DNA from 2 places in the Roseateles sp. FW301-B2 genome. Region 1 is predicted to be linked to the other one. Evidence: riboswitches for the same ligand, from Rfam matches in the RefSeq annotation. Region 1 holds a riboswitch; the other holds the start of a gene.

Region 1 (6,974 bases):
GCTCACATCGCCGCCGAACTCGCCGGGCGCCGCCACGCCCACCAGGGCGTTCATATTGGCGCCGTCCACATAGACGCGGCCGCCGTGGCTCTTCACCATGGCGCAGATCTCCTTCACATGGGTGTCGAACACGCCATAGGTGGAGGGATAGGTGATCATGATGGCGGCAAGGTTGGCGGCATGCTGCTCGCACTTGGCCTTCAGGTCGACCAGGTCGATATTGCCTTCCTTGTCGCACTTGGTCACCACCACCTGCATGCCCACCATCTGGGCCGAGGCGGGGTTGGTGCCATGGGCCGACTCGGGGATCAGGCAGATCTTGCGATGCGCATCGCCGCGGGACTCGTGCCAGGCCTTGATGGCCAAGAGACCCGCGTACTCGCCCTGCGAGCCGGCATTGGGCTGCAGCGAGATGCCGGCATAGCCGGTGGCTTGGCAGAGCCAGCCGGTGAGCTGCTCGTTCAGCTGCGCATAACCCTGCAGCTGATCGTGCGGGGCGAAGGGGTGCACGCCCGCGAACTCCGGCCAGGTGATCGGGATCATCTCGCTGGTGGCGTTGAGCTTCATGGTGCAGGAGCCCAGCGGGATCATGCTGCGGTCCAGCGCCAGGTCCTTGTCGGCCAGGGCGCGCAGATAGCGCAGCATCTCGGTTTCCGAGTGGTAGCGGTTGAACACCGGGTGCGTCAGGTAGGCGCTCGTGCGCTGCAGCTCGGCCGGGATCAGGGTGGCGACGCCCTTCTCGAAGGCGGCGAGGTCCGCCGAGAGGCCGAACACCGCCAGGATGGCGGCCAGGTCGGTGCGCGTGGTGGTCTCGTCCAGCGAGACCGACACGCTCTGCGCCGAGCTGCGGCGGAAGTTCATGCCGGCGGCCACGGCCTTGGCCAGGGTGGCCTCGGTGGCGGCGCCGGTCTTGATCTCCAGCGTGTCGAAGGCGCTGCCGTTGGCCACGCGCTCGCCCAGCGCCTGGGCCAGGATGGCGGTGTAGCTGGCGACGCGCTGCGCGATGCGCTTCAGGCCTTGCGGGCCATGGTAGACCGCGTACATGCTGGCCACCACGGCCGGCAGCACCTGGGCGGTACAGATGTTCGAGGTGGCCTTCTCGCGGCGGATGTGCTGCTCGCGCGTCTGCAGCGCCAGGCGGTAGGCCGGGTTGCCATGGGCATCGACGCTCACGCCCACCAGGCGGCCGGGCAGGTTGCGCTTGTACTCGTCCTTGCAGGCCATGTAGGCGGCGTGCGGGCCGCCATTGCACATCGGCATGCCGAAGCGCTGGGTGGTGCCCACGGCGATGTCGGCGCCTTGCTCGCCGGGCGCCTTCAGGAGCGTCAGCGCCAGCAGGTCGGCGGCCACGATCAGCAGGCCGCCCTGGGCGTGCACCGCATCGGCCGTCGCCTGCAAGCCGCGCACCTCACCGCTCACGCCAGGGTATTGCACAAGCGCCGCAAAGCACTCGCTCTGGCCGGCCTCGGCGGCCGTGCCCACCTGCACGCTGAAGCCCAGCGGTTTGGCGCGGGTGCGCACCACTTCGAGGGTCTGCGGCAGCACATCGTCGGCGACGAAGATCACCGTGGACTTGCTCTTGCCCACGCGTGCGGCCAGGGTCATGGCCTCGGCGGCGGCGGTGGCCTCGTCCAGCATCGAGGAGTTGGCAATCGCCATGCCGGTCAGGTCGGTGACCATGGTCTGGAAGTTCACCAGCGCTTCCATGCGGCCCTGCGAGATCTCGGCCTGGTAGGGCGTGTAGGCGGTGTACCAGGCGGGGTTCTCGAGGATGTTGCGCAGGATCACGCCGGGGGTCAGGGTGTCGTAATAGCCCTGGCCGATATAGCTCTTCAGCACCTTGTTCTTGGCTGCCACGGCCTTCAGCTCGGCCAGCGCCTGGGCTTCGGTGGCGACACCCGGCAGCTGCATGCCCTGGCTGCGCTTGATGCTGGCGGGCACGATGGCCTCGATCAGCGCACGGCGCGAGGCCGCGCCGATCACGGACAGCATCGCTGCCTCGTCGGCCGCGTCGGGGCCGATATGGCGGGCTTGGAATTCGGCGGCGTTCTCGAGCTCACCGAGCGGCTTCAGGGCAGACATCAACATGGCGCAATCCTCAGGCGCCCGGGCTCGTGGCCAGGGCACCGGTTTTCAATACAACAACGGGCACTCCGTGCCCGCTTTCTTTCTGCTTTGCTGTGAACGGCTGGGATCAGCTGTTCTTGACCAGCTCGTCGTAGGCGGTGCCGTCCATCAGCGCGTCCAACTGGGCAGGGTTGCTCAGCTTGACCTTGAAGAACCAGCCGCTCTTGAGCGGATCGGTGTTGGCCAGCGAGGGGTCGTTGCGCAGCTCTTCGTTGACGGCGGTGATCTCGCCATCCACGGGCATGTAGACGTCGGCGGCGGCCTTCACCGACTCCACCACGCCGGCCACTTCCTTCTCGGCATAGCTCTGGCCCACATTGGGCAGGTCCACGAACACCACATCGCCCAGCGCGTCTTGCGCATGGACGGTGATGCCCACGGTGGCGGTGCCATCGGCTTCGATCTGGACCCACTCGTGGTCAGGCGTGTACTTGATGCTCATGGTGTGCTCCGAATGTCGGGAGAAAAAACCAGGTTGAAAAAAGAGATGGCGATCAGCCGCGGAAATAACGATGTGGCGCGAAGGGCGTGGGGGCCACGGTCATGGCCACGCGCTTGTCGCGCACCAGGGCGAACACCGGCGTGCCCACCGCCGTGTGGCTGCTGGGCAGATAGGCCAGGGCCACCGGGCTGCCCACCGTGGGGCCCAGCGAGCCGCTGGTGACGACGCCCAGTTCCTTGCCCTCGGCGTCCACCACCTTGGCGCCTTCGCGCACCGGCATGCGCTCCGCGCTGATCAGGCCCACGCGCTTGCGGCTGGCGCCGCCGGCGAGCTGGCCGTCGATCACCGCGGCACCGGGGTAGCCCCCGGCACGCGCGCCACCGGCGCGGCGCACCTTCTGGATCGCCCAGGTCAGCGCGCCTTCCACCGGCGTGGTTTCGGTATTGATGTCATGGCCGTACAGGCACAGGCCGGCTTCCAGGCGCAAGGTGTCGCGCGCGCCTAGGCCGATGGGCTTGACCTCGGCTTGGGCCAGCAGCTTGCGCGCCAGCGCCACCGCCTGGTCGTTGTGCACCGAGATCTCGAAGCCGTCTTCGCCGGTATAGCCCGAGCGGGTCAGGAAGGTCTCGATGCCGTCCAGATTGAAGAAGCCGCCGGTCATGAAGGTGAGCTTGGCCACCTCTGGGTTCAGGCGCGCCAACGCGGTGACGGCCTGCGGGCCCTGCAGCGCCAGCAGGGCACGTTCGGGCAGGCTGATGACCTCGCAGCGGCCGCCGATCTTGGCCTGCAGATGCGCGGTGTCCTGCTCCTTGCAGGCGGCGTTCACCACCACAAAGATGTCGTCGGGGCGGCGGCACAGCATCAGGTCGTCGAGGATGCCGCCCTGCTCATTGGTGAAGAGCGCATAGCGCTGCTTGAACACCGGCAGGTCGATCACGTCGACGGGCACGATCGTTTCCAGTGCGGCAGCGGCATCGGCACCGACCAGGCGCAGCTGGCCCATGTGGGAAACGTCGAACAGGCCGGCCGCCGTGCGCGTGTGCTTGTGCTCGGCGAGGATGCCTTCCTTGTACTGCACCGGCATGTCGTAGCCGCCAAAGGGCACCATCTTGGCGCCGAGTTCGATGTGCAGAGCGTGCAGGGGGGTGGTCTTGAGTGCGGCAGACAAGGGACTTACTCCGAGGGCATTCTGAAAGCCCACCCGGTCCTGAGACCGATGGTGGGGGATATGCCCTCGCTGTCCTTGGTACCTGAGAGATTGACCACCGGCGTATCGCCGACAGCTTGCCCCTTCGGTGGACGGGTTCAACAAAGACCCGCCTCTCTCCAGTGAGGAACGCCTGCATCGAGGCGTCTTGTCAGTCCTTTTGCCTGAGCGTTCGAAGCGTGGGATCACCAGTGCCTCTGCGCCTTCGGCGGCTTTGCGTGGAAAGCTCTCTCCTGACGGCGCGGATTGTAGCCATGGTTTTGGGGCCGGGCGAGCAAATTAAGTCTCGTCTAATGGCCGGCCTTGCCGCGCATGGAAAATCTCACTTCCCCGTAAATCCGGCAAGAGGACTTGGCATGCGACTGCTGCTGGTGGAAGACGACCCGATGATTGGCGAGCAACTGCTCGAGTTGCTGCGCGCCGAAAGCTATGCGGTCGACTGGGTGCGCGACGGCGAGCTGGCCGACGCGGCCCTGCAGGCGCAGAACTACGACCTGGTGCTCTTGGACCTGGGCCTGCCCAAGCGCGATGGCATGAGCGTGCTGCGCGCGCTGCGCGCGCGCAAGCAGGTCATGCCGGTGCTGATCGCCACCGCCCGCGACGCGCTCGAGCAGCGCATTGCCGGGCTGGACGCCGGCGCCGACGACTATGTGCTCAAGCCCTTTGAGCTGCACGAGCTGCTGGCGCGCATCCGCGCGCTGCTGCGCCGTGCCAGCGGCCGCGCCGAGCCGGTCTACGAACACCGCGGCGTGAGCATCAACCCCGCCACCCGCGAGGTGGTGGCCGAAGGCCGGCAGGTCACGCTGTCGGCGCGCGAATGGGCGGTGCTGGAGCCGCTGCTGGCGCGGCCGGGCATGGTGCTGTCGCGCCAGCAACTGGAGGAAAAGCTCTACAGCTGGAAGGACGAGATCAGCAGCAATGCGGTGGAGGTCTATATCCACGGCCTGCGCAAGAAGCTGGGTGCGGCGCTGATCCAGAACGTGCGCGGCGTGGGCTACCGGGTGCCCAAGGAATGATGCTGTTTCCCCGCTCCCTGCGCTACCGCCTGATCGCCTTCCTGCTGTTGGCCTTCTCGCTCTCGGCCCTGGTGCAGGGCGGCAGCGCCTACCGCACCGCGCTGCAGGAGGCCGACGAGATCTTCGACTACCACATGCAGCAGATGGCCTTCTCCCTGCAGGGCAGCGTCGGCAGCGGCACGGTGAGCCTGCCGCTGGGCGACCAGAAGAGCTACGACTTCATGGTGCAGGTCTGGGGCTTGGACGGCGTGCCGATGTTCCGCTCGCCCGGTGAGGCGCTCTTGCCACAGCGCGCGGTACTGGGCTTCTCGAACCTGGACGCCAATGGCAAGCATTTCCGCGTGTTCTCGCTGCAGACCCGCTACCAGGTGGTGCAGGTGGCGCAGGACCTGGCGGTGCGCCAGCGCATGGCCGGGCAACTGGCCTTTCGCACCATCGCGCCCATCGCCCTGATGCTGCCGCTGCTGGCCCTGGTGGTGTGGTGGGTGGTGAGCCAATCGCTGGAGCCGGTGGCCAAGGTGCGCGACCAGCTGGCCGCGCGCGCGGTCGACGATCTCTCGCCGGTGGCCAGCGAGGAGCTGCCCGCCGAGGTCAAGCCACTGGTGGATGAGCTGAACTCCCTGCTGGGCCGGGTGCGCCAGGCCTTCGAGGCGCAGCAGCACTTCATCGCCGATGCGGCGCACGAGCTGCGCTCGCCGCTGGCGGCGCTCAAGCTGCAGCTGCAATCGCTGCAGCGCGCGCCCGATGCACCCGGCCAGGCACTGGCGATCGGGCGCCTGGCCAGCGGCATCGAGCGCGCCAGCCATCTGATCGAACAGCTGATGGCGCTGGCGCGCGAGCAGGCGCCGGGCGAGGCCCAGCAGCTGGCGCAGCCGCTGGCGCTGGACCAGCTCTGCAAGGATGCGGTGGTGGACATCAGCGATGCCGCCGCGGCGCGCCAGATCGACCTGGGGCTGACGCGCTGCGATGCTGCCCAGGTGCAGGGTGAGCCCCAGGCGCTGCGCATGCTGCTGCGCAATCTGCTGGACAACGCCGTCAAGTACAGCCCCGAAGGCGGGCGCGTGGACGTGAGCCTGCTGGCCACGCCCGACGAGGCCCTGCTGGTGGTGGAGGACAGCGGCCCCGGCATTGCGGTGGCCGAGCGCGAACGCGTGTTCGACCGCTTCTACCGCAGCGCCGACGCGCAGCAGGCCAGCGGCAGCGGCCTGGGCCTGGCCATCGTGAAGGCGATCGCAGAGCGCCATGGGGCCAGGCTCACGCTGGGCGAGGCCGCCACGCTGGGTGGCTTGCGCGTCGAACTGCGCCTGCCGCGCATTAAGTGAGGTCTAAGTCTCAAAGAGCAAAGTTCGGCCATCGCGTCAACTCACTCTCAGGAGGCTTCCTCATGAACACCAAGCAAGTCAGCGAAACCATGGTTCCGGCCAAGCGCCTCGTGTGGGCGCTGGTGACCGCCGGGGTGCTGGGCGCCGCCGGCGGTGCCGCAGCGATGCGCGGCGCGGTGGCGATCAAGACCTCGGCCACCGCCGAAGCCGCGACGCCTGCCAGCGAGCTGCTGGCCAGCGCCGCGCCCAGCGCGCAAGGGCCGGCCCCGGTGGCAACACCTGGCCCCGCCGGCTTTCCCGACTTTGCCCAGATCGCCGCGCGCCAGGGCGCCGCGGTGGTGAACATCAGCGTCACCGGCAGCGTCAAGACCTCGATGCGGCGCGGCCAGCAGCCGCAGCTGGACCCGAACGATCCCTTCTACGAATTCTTCCGCCGCTTCGGCGTGCCCGGCATGCCGGGTGGCCCGGAAGGTCGCGAGATGCCGACGCGCGGCCAGGGCTCGGGCTTCATCGTCAGCGACGACGGCGTGATCCTCACCAACGCCCATGTGGTGCGCGATGCCAGCGAGGTCACCGTCAAGCTCACCGATCGCCGCGAGTTCCGCGCCAAGGTGCTGGGTGCCGATCCCAAGACCGATGTGGCGGTGATCAAGATTGAGGCCAAGGGCCTGCCCACCGTGCAGCTCGGCTCCACCAAGGATCTGCGCGTGGGCGAATGGGTGCTGGCGATCGGCTCGCCCTATGGCTTCGAGAACAGCGTCAGCGCCGGCGTGGTGAGCGCCAAGGGCCGCGCGCTGCCGCAGGAGAACTTCGTGCCCTTCCTGCAGACCGACGTGGCCATCAATCCCGGCAACTCGGGC
Region 2 (6,974 bases), on a different contig from region 1:
CGGGCGCCAGGGTCAGGCCTTGCGCCACGGTGGCCAGGGGGCGGCGCTCGCCGTCCACGCGCAGCTCGGTGGGCACCACCGGCGGCGCATAGGCCCAGCGCTTGAAGCGCCCGGGCTCCACCACCAGCAGCCCCTTGTTGCCGCCATAGGCCAGCCGCCCGTCGGCCAGCTGGGCATAGGCGCGGAACCAGCCGGTGCCGATGTCGGCGCCATCCGCCGGGCTGAGCTCGTAATAGCGGCCATCGGCCGGATCGAAGACGGCGCGATGCGTCCAGATGCGGCCATGGGCATCGGCCAGCAGATTGGCGCCGAAGCCGCGCCCGCCAAAGCCATGACGCTCGGCCACGCGCTCGAAGCTCGCCAGCCGGCCGTCCCAGGCCTGCAGCCGGTGCAGGCCCGCGGCGGTATCGATCCAGAGCCGCTGCTGCGCGTCCACCAGCAGGCCCAGCACCGATTTGCTGGCCAGGCCCGCCTCCGGCTTGGCGACGATGGGCTGCAGCTCGCGCGCGCCCGCCGCCACCCGGTAGAGGCCGCTCTCGCCGCCCACCCAGAGGCTGGCATCGGGCATCTCCACCAGCGCGTTGACATCGCCGCTGAGGGTCTGGCCGCCGGCCAGCTGCACGCGCTCGAGCCCGCGCGCGCCCGGATCGTGCCGGTACAGGCCGTCCTGCGTGCCGATCCAGATCGCGCCGTCGCGGCTGGCGCGCAGACAGCGCGCCCGGCCCTTGCCGGCGCTGTGCACACTCAGCAGCTCGCGCCGCGGGCTGAATTCGTAGACGGCGGTATCGGTGCCCACCCAGACCCCGCCATCCAGGGCCTGCGCCAGACCGCCCACGCGCCCGCCCTGGAAGCGCCCGGCCACGCCATGCTGCGGCCGGATCGCGCCGATCACGCGCAGCTGCGCATCCATCACCGCCACGCCGCGCTCGTTGGTGCCGACCCAGATCTCGCCCTCGCGGGTTTGCAGCAGGCTGCGCACATCGGCCTCGCCGAACACGCTCGCTGCATCGGCATCGGCGCGCCGCACCCAGAGCCCGGTGGCCGCCGGGTTGTGGCGCTGCAGGCCACCGCCATAACTGCCCACCCAGATCCAGCCGGCGGCGTCGCGCAGCAGCACGCGCACATCGTTGGCGGCCAGGCCCCAGGGGCGTGCGTCGTCGTGGCGCAGCTGCTTGAGCAGGGCGCCGTCCTGCACCGCGCGCAGCTCCAGGCCGGTGGCGCTGGCCACCCAGACCTCGGTGTCGTTGAGCGCCGCCAGCGCATAGACCGAGCTGGACTTGTTGCCGCCCTGGCCGGCGGGCGCGCGCGCCAGCCAACGGCCGGCGCCGCTGACGGGATCGACGATGGCCAGCTCGCCCTGCTGGGTGCCGACCCAGAGGCGGCCGTCGGGCGCCTCGGCCAGCATCGAGATGATCTTGCCCGCCAGCTGCTGCGGCTGCGCCGCATCGGAGAACACCGGCTCGAAGCGCTGCCCGCCCGGGCTCAGCCGCGCCAGCCCGTTCCAGGTGCCGGCCCAGAGCTGGCCGCGCCGGTCCAGATAGAGGCTCTGGATGCGGTCGTCGGGAATGCCGCCGCCGGCGCGGTTGAAATGCTGGAACACCGCCTTGGCGGGGTCGACGCGGTCCAGCCCGCCGCCGATCGTGCCGACCCAGATGCTGCCATCGCGGTCCTGCGCCAGCGCCCGCACCGTGCCGGGGGCGAGCGACTTGGGATCGGCGGCATTGCTGCGGTAGAAGGTCCAGCGGTCGGCCGCGGGGTCGTAGAGGCCCAGGCCATCGCTTTCGGTGCCCACCCACAGCCGGCCATCGCGCGCCGCCAGGATCGAGCGGACGAAGCTGGTGCCGAGCTGGCGGCGCTGCTCGTTGTGCATGGCCACCGACTTGACTTGATAGCCATCAAAGCGCACCAGGCCAACGCTGGTGCCGACCCAGATGAAGCCGCTGCCGTCCTGGGCGATCGCCGCCACCACGCCGTCGGCGATCGAGCCGGCATCGCCCACCGAATCGAAGCGCGGCTCCGCCAGCAGCGGCTGCTGCGCCGCCGCCGGGCCGCACAGCAGGCACAGAAACCACAGGATCAAGGCGCGCCCGAGCATGCCGCGATATTAGCGGCCCGCGACGCCACCCAGGCAGTGCAATGCGGCCGGGGTCAGTTCTTGCCTTACTTGGCCAGCGGCTTGGTGACGGCGTCGATGCGTTCCAACACTTCCGGCGTCAGCTTGGGCGCCAGCGCCAGGGCGGCGAGGTTGTCCTGCAGCTGGCTGAGCTTGCTGGCGCCCAGGATCACGGTGGAGACATGCGGGTTGTGGTTGGCCCAGGCGATCGCCAGCTGCGCCACATTGCCGCCCAGCTCGGCGGCCAGCTTCTCCAGCTCGGCCACCGCGGCGTTCTTGGCGGCATCCTGCAGCTGCTCGCGCATCCAGGCCATGTTCTCCAGCGAACCACGGCTGCCCTCCGGAATGCCGGCCTTGTACTTGCCGGTGAGCAGGCCCGAGGCCAGCGGGCTCCAGGTAGTGAGGCCAAGGCCCAGGTCCTCGTACAGGCGCGCGTACTCCTGCTCGACGCGCTGGCGATGGAACAGGTGGTACTGCGGCTGCTCCATCACCGGCTTGTGCAGGTGGTGGCGCTCGGCGATCTCCCAGGCGGCGCGGATGTCGGCGGCCGACCATTCGCTGGTGCCCCAGTAGAGCGCCTTGCCCTGGGTGATCATGTCGCTCATCGCGCGCACCGTCTCCTCGATCGGCGTGTGCGGATCGGGGCGGTGGCAATAGACCAGGTCGATGAAGTCCAGGCCCAGGCGCTGCAAGGAGCCATCGATCGCCTGCATCAGGTACTTGCGGTTGAGCGTGTCCTTGGCATTGACGGTATTGGCCTCGCGGCTGATGCCCCAGAAGAACTTGGTCGAGACGATGTAGGACAGGCGTGGCCATTTCAGCGCCTTGAAGGCCTCGCCCATCACCACCTCGCTCTTGCCCATGGCATAGACCTCGGCGTTGTCGAAGAAGTTCACGCCGGCGTCGAAGGCGGCCGCCAGCATCTCGGTGGCGGCCTTGGTGTCGACCTGGTTGTGATAAGTGACCCAGGAGCCCAGCGAGAGCTCGGAGACTTTGAGGCCGCTGCGGCCCAGGCGACGGTATTGCATGTGTTGGACTCCTATCGAGAAGGGCCAGAGCGTAGCGGACTCCCGCCGCTATAGTGGGCGGCGCACGGCAAAGCCCGCCGGCGTACCCCGAATTCATACGCTATGCGCACCATGCCCACCGAAGCCAGCACGCCGACCCGCATGTCACTCGCCGTGGTGGGCGCCGGGCCGGCCGGCCTGAGCCTGGCCCTGCTGGCCGCTCAGCTGCTGCCGGAGGCGGCCATCAGCCTGTTCGACGCGCGGCCGCTGGAACGCGATGTCTCGGGCGACCCGCGCACCCTCGCGCTCTCGCTGGGCAGCGTGCAGCTGCTGCAGCGCCTGGGCACCTGGCAGGCGGGCCAGGCCGCGCAGGCGCAGGCGATCCTGCAGGTGCAGGTGAGCCAGGCCCCGCCCACGCTCAGCCACCCCTGGCTGTTCGGTGCCGGCGGCCAGCCCGAGGTCAGCATCAGCGCGCGCGAGCAGGGCGTGGAGCAGCTCGGTGCCGTGCTCAGCTACGGCCAGCTGGTGGCGCCGCTGCAGGCCGCCTGGCTGCAAGCCTGCGCGCGCGCGCCGCATCGCCTGTCCGCGCGCTTCGGCCAGGGCGTGTCGGCCATCAAGCCCGAGGGCTCGGGCGTGGAGATCGACGCCGGCGATGCCCATCTGGCCGAGCGCTTCGACCTCGCCGTGGTGGCCGAGGGCGGCGTGTTTGCCGAGCAGGCCCGCAAGGCGGTGGCGCGCGACTATGCGCAGAACGCCTGGGTCGGCACGGTGGAGCTGGACCCGGCCGCGCCGCCGGGCGTGGCCTACGAGCGCTTCACCCGCAACGGCCCGCTGGCCCTGCTGCCCCTGCCCGAGCGTGCCGGCCAGCGCCGTGCGGCCCTGGTCTGGTGCCTGCCGCAGGCCGAGGACGAGATCGGCACGCTCAGCGACGCGCAGCGCTTGGCGGTGCTCAACACCCTGCTGCCGCCGGGCCTGCCGCCGCTGCGCGGCATCGGCGCGCTGAAGTGCTTCCCGCTCGGCCTGAACGCCGAGCGCACCCTGGTGGAGGGCCGCGTTGTCCGCATCGGCAATGCCGCCCAGACACTGCACCCGGTGGCCGGCCAGGGGCTCAACCTGGGCCTGCGCGACGCCTATGCGCTGGTGCAGGCGCTGCGCACGGAGGGCGCGATCGACAGCGCGCTGCGCCGCGTGGAATGGCAGCGCGCGCCCGACCGCTGGAGCATGATCGCCGCCACCGATTTCCTGGCGCGCAGCTTTGCCTGGCGCTGGCCCGGCCTGCCGGGCGCACGCGGCCTGGCGCTGGCCGCGCTGCAGGCCGCCCCGCCGCTGAAGCGCGCGCTGGCGCGGCAGATGATGTTCGGAAGGCGCTGAGGCGCCGGCGTCGAGGCGGCCGCAACAAGGGTTAACCCTTGCCTCAGGTATAGTCATCGACTTCACCGCAAGACCGAGGTCGCTTGTCGACCGTCTTGCCGGCCACGAGCCCGAGCGACGTCGGGAGAGTCCGCGTGCCACCCGCGCGGCGCCGAAGGAGCAACCGCCCCGGAAACTCTCAGGCAAACGGACCGATGTCGCGGATGAACTCTGCAGAGTTGCCGGCTGCCTGACGTCCGCCGGTACGCCGAAGGAGCAAGTCTGGCCCCCGGGGGCCGCACGAATCTCTCAGGTGTCAGCAACAGAGGGGGCGACGACCACCGCGGTCCGGTGGCGTCACTTGACCCACCGACGTCGACAAAAGAGATTTCATGAAACCTACCCCATCACGCCTCGGCGGCATCGCCCTGGCCTGCCTCGCCATGTCCGCGCACGCAGCGGAGCCCCTCGTGGTCAAGATCGGCCATGTCGCCGCACTCAGCGGCCCCGCCTCACACCTCGGGCGTGACAACGAAAGCGGTGTCCGCATGGCGATCGAGGAATTGAACGCCAAGGGTCTGCAGATCGGCGGCCGCCCGGCCCGCTTCGTGCTCCTGGCCGAGGACGACGCCGGCGACCCCAAGCAAGGCACTGCCGCGGCGCAGAAGCTCGTGGACAACAAAGTCAACGGCGTCGTCGGCCACCTGAATTCGGGCACCGCAATCCCTGCCGCGCGCATCTACGCCGACGCCGGCATCCCGCAGATTGCGCCGTCGGTGACGAACCCGCGCTACACCCGCCAGGGCTTCAAGACGACCTTCCGGATGGTCGCCGACGACGCCCAGCTCGGTGGCACGCTGGGCCGCTACGCTGCACAGACGCTGAAGGCGAAGACCGTTGCGGTCATCGACGACCGCACCGCCTATGGCCAGGGCGTTGCCAGCGAGTTCGAGAAGGCCGCGAAGGCCGCCGGCGCGACGATCGCCAAACGTGAGTTCACCAACGACAAGGCGACCGACTTCACGGGCATCCTCACCGGCATCAAGGCGGCCAAGCCCGACGTGATCTTCTACGGCGGCATGGACGCGGTGGCCGGCCCGATGCTGCGGCAGATGAAGCAGCTGGGCATCCAGTCGAAGTTCATGGGCGGCGACGGTATCTGCACCGCCGAGTTGCCCAAGCTGGCTTCGGGCCAGGTGCCCGACGGCCAAGTGGTCTGCGCGATCGCTGGTGGCGTTGACGCGGCACAGCGGCCGGCGCTCGACAAGTTCAAGGCCGACTTCAAGAAGAAGTTCGGCATCGAGGTCCAGATCTACTCGCCCTACACCTACGATGCCACGAAGGTGATGGCCGAGGCGATGGTCAAGGCGGGATCGGCCGAACCGGCCAAGTACCTGCCGGTGCTACAGAAGATCAGCTACTCCGGCGTCACCGGCAGCGTCGCTTTCGACGAGAAGGGCGATATCAAGAACGGTGCACTGACGCTCTACACCTTCAACCGCGGACAGCGCGAGGAGCTCGGCGTCGTGCGCTGAGCAGATGCGGGCGGCACGGTGGCCAGGCCGTGCCGGGCGAGCGCCTGACCCCCGGCTCAGGCGCCCCGCCCTGCACGGCCTTCAACGGCCTGTCATCAAGCGCCCCGACACTGGGGCCATGAACAATATTCAGGCCCAAACCCTCCGTCAACTCCTGCAGACCACGCGGCAAGCCTGGCTGGGCCAGCCGCAGCCGGCGCAGGCTCGTCTCAGTAGCGCAGCTCCAGCAGCTCCCGCAGCGCGGCATTGATGTTCTTGCGCAGCGCGCCCTCGTTGGCCAGGCGCAGGCGCTCGTTCTGGTCCAGCATGGCGTCGCCGAACTCGGCCACATGCACGCTGCGCAGCTCGCGCTGGTAGAGCTTGTTGCCGCTGGCCTTGTCCAGCAGTTCATAGGCCATCGTCAGCGCCACGCGAGCGTCGCCCACCGCCACCGCGGGTTGCTCCAGCGCCAGCAGCGCGGCGCGCAGCTCGTAGCGGCCGCCCTGAGGCTGCGGCGCCAGCATGCCGGCGGCCTTGAGCGATTCCTGCAGCGCCACGCGCAGCGCCTCGTCGCCGATCTTGGAACCCCAGAGGCGGCCGGTCGGCTGGCCGCCCAGCACCTGGCCCAGCTGCACCTGCTGCTTGAGCGCCTCGGGCACCCAACCGCGCAGCTGCAGGCCGTCGGCCACGCTCAGGCGCATGCCCTCGGGGTCGGCGGGCGTGCCGCAGCCGGCGAGCGCAAGACCTGCCCCCAGCAGGGCCAAGAGTGATGTGCGGCGTTGCATGGCGTGCTCCTCGATCAAAGTCGGCGGTGTTGCAGGGCCGGCAGCTGGGCGCGCAGGGCGGCCATGCGCGGCGCGTCCAGCTCGGCGATGGCCAGGCCCTCGCCCTCAGGCAGGCAGGCGAGCACCTCGCCCCAGGGGTCGACGATCATGCTGTGGCCCCAGGTGCGGCGGCCGTTGGGATGCGTGCCGCCCTGGGCCGGCGCGA

The links. Region 1 has a riboswitch for glycine ahead of gcvT (glycine cleavage system aminomethyltransferase GcvT). Riboswitches for the same ligand answer to the same signal wherever they lie in the genome.
Region 2: linked by a shared signal. The riboswitch ahead of AC3WQY_RS08680 (branched-chain amino acid ABC transporter substrate-binding protein) and the one ahead of gcvT (glycine cleavage system aminomethyltransferase GcvT) in region 1 are both predicted to bind glycine.

The regions. Positions count from the first base shown of each region.
Region 1 is NZ_JBYTBE010000021.1:18,091-25,064, reverse strand. Features, by position in the region: gene gcvP (aminomethyl-transferring glycine dehydrogenase) at 1-2,088, opposite strand, end outside; gene gcvH (glycine cleavage system protein GcvH) at 2,195-2,569, opposite strand; gene gcvT (glycine cleavage system aminomethyltransferase GcvT) at 2,622-3,737, opposite strand; glycine riboswitch at 3,797-3,909, opposite strand; glycine riboswitch at 3,919-4,022, opposite strand; gene AC3WQY_RS15145 (response regulator) at 4,133-4,792, shown strand; gene AC3WQY_RS15140 (ATP-binding protein) at 4,789-6,114, shown strand; gene AC3WQY_RS15135 (DegQ family serine endoprotease) at 6,177-6,974, shown strand, end outside.
Region 2 is NZ_JBYTBE010000009.1:109,432-116,405, reverse strand. Features, by position in the region: gene AC3WQY_RS08695 (ligand-binding sensor domain-containing diguanylate cyclase) at 1-2,095, opposite strand, end outside; gene AC3WQY_RS08690 (potassium channel beta subunit family protein) at 2,161-3,141, opposite strand; gene AC3WQY_RS08685 (FAD-dependent monooxygenase) at 3,253-4,491, shown strand; glycine riboswitch at 4,603-4,695, shown strand; gene AC3WQY_RS08680 (branched-chain amino acid ABC transporter substrate-binding protein) at 4,863-6,005, shown strand; gene AC3WQY_RS08675 (hypothetical protein) at 6,215-6,769, opposite strand; gene AC3WQY_RS08670 (carbon-nitrogen hydrolase family protein) at 6,784-6,974, opposite strand, start outside.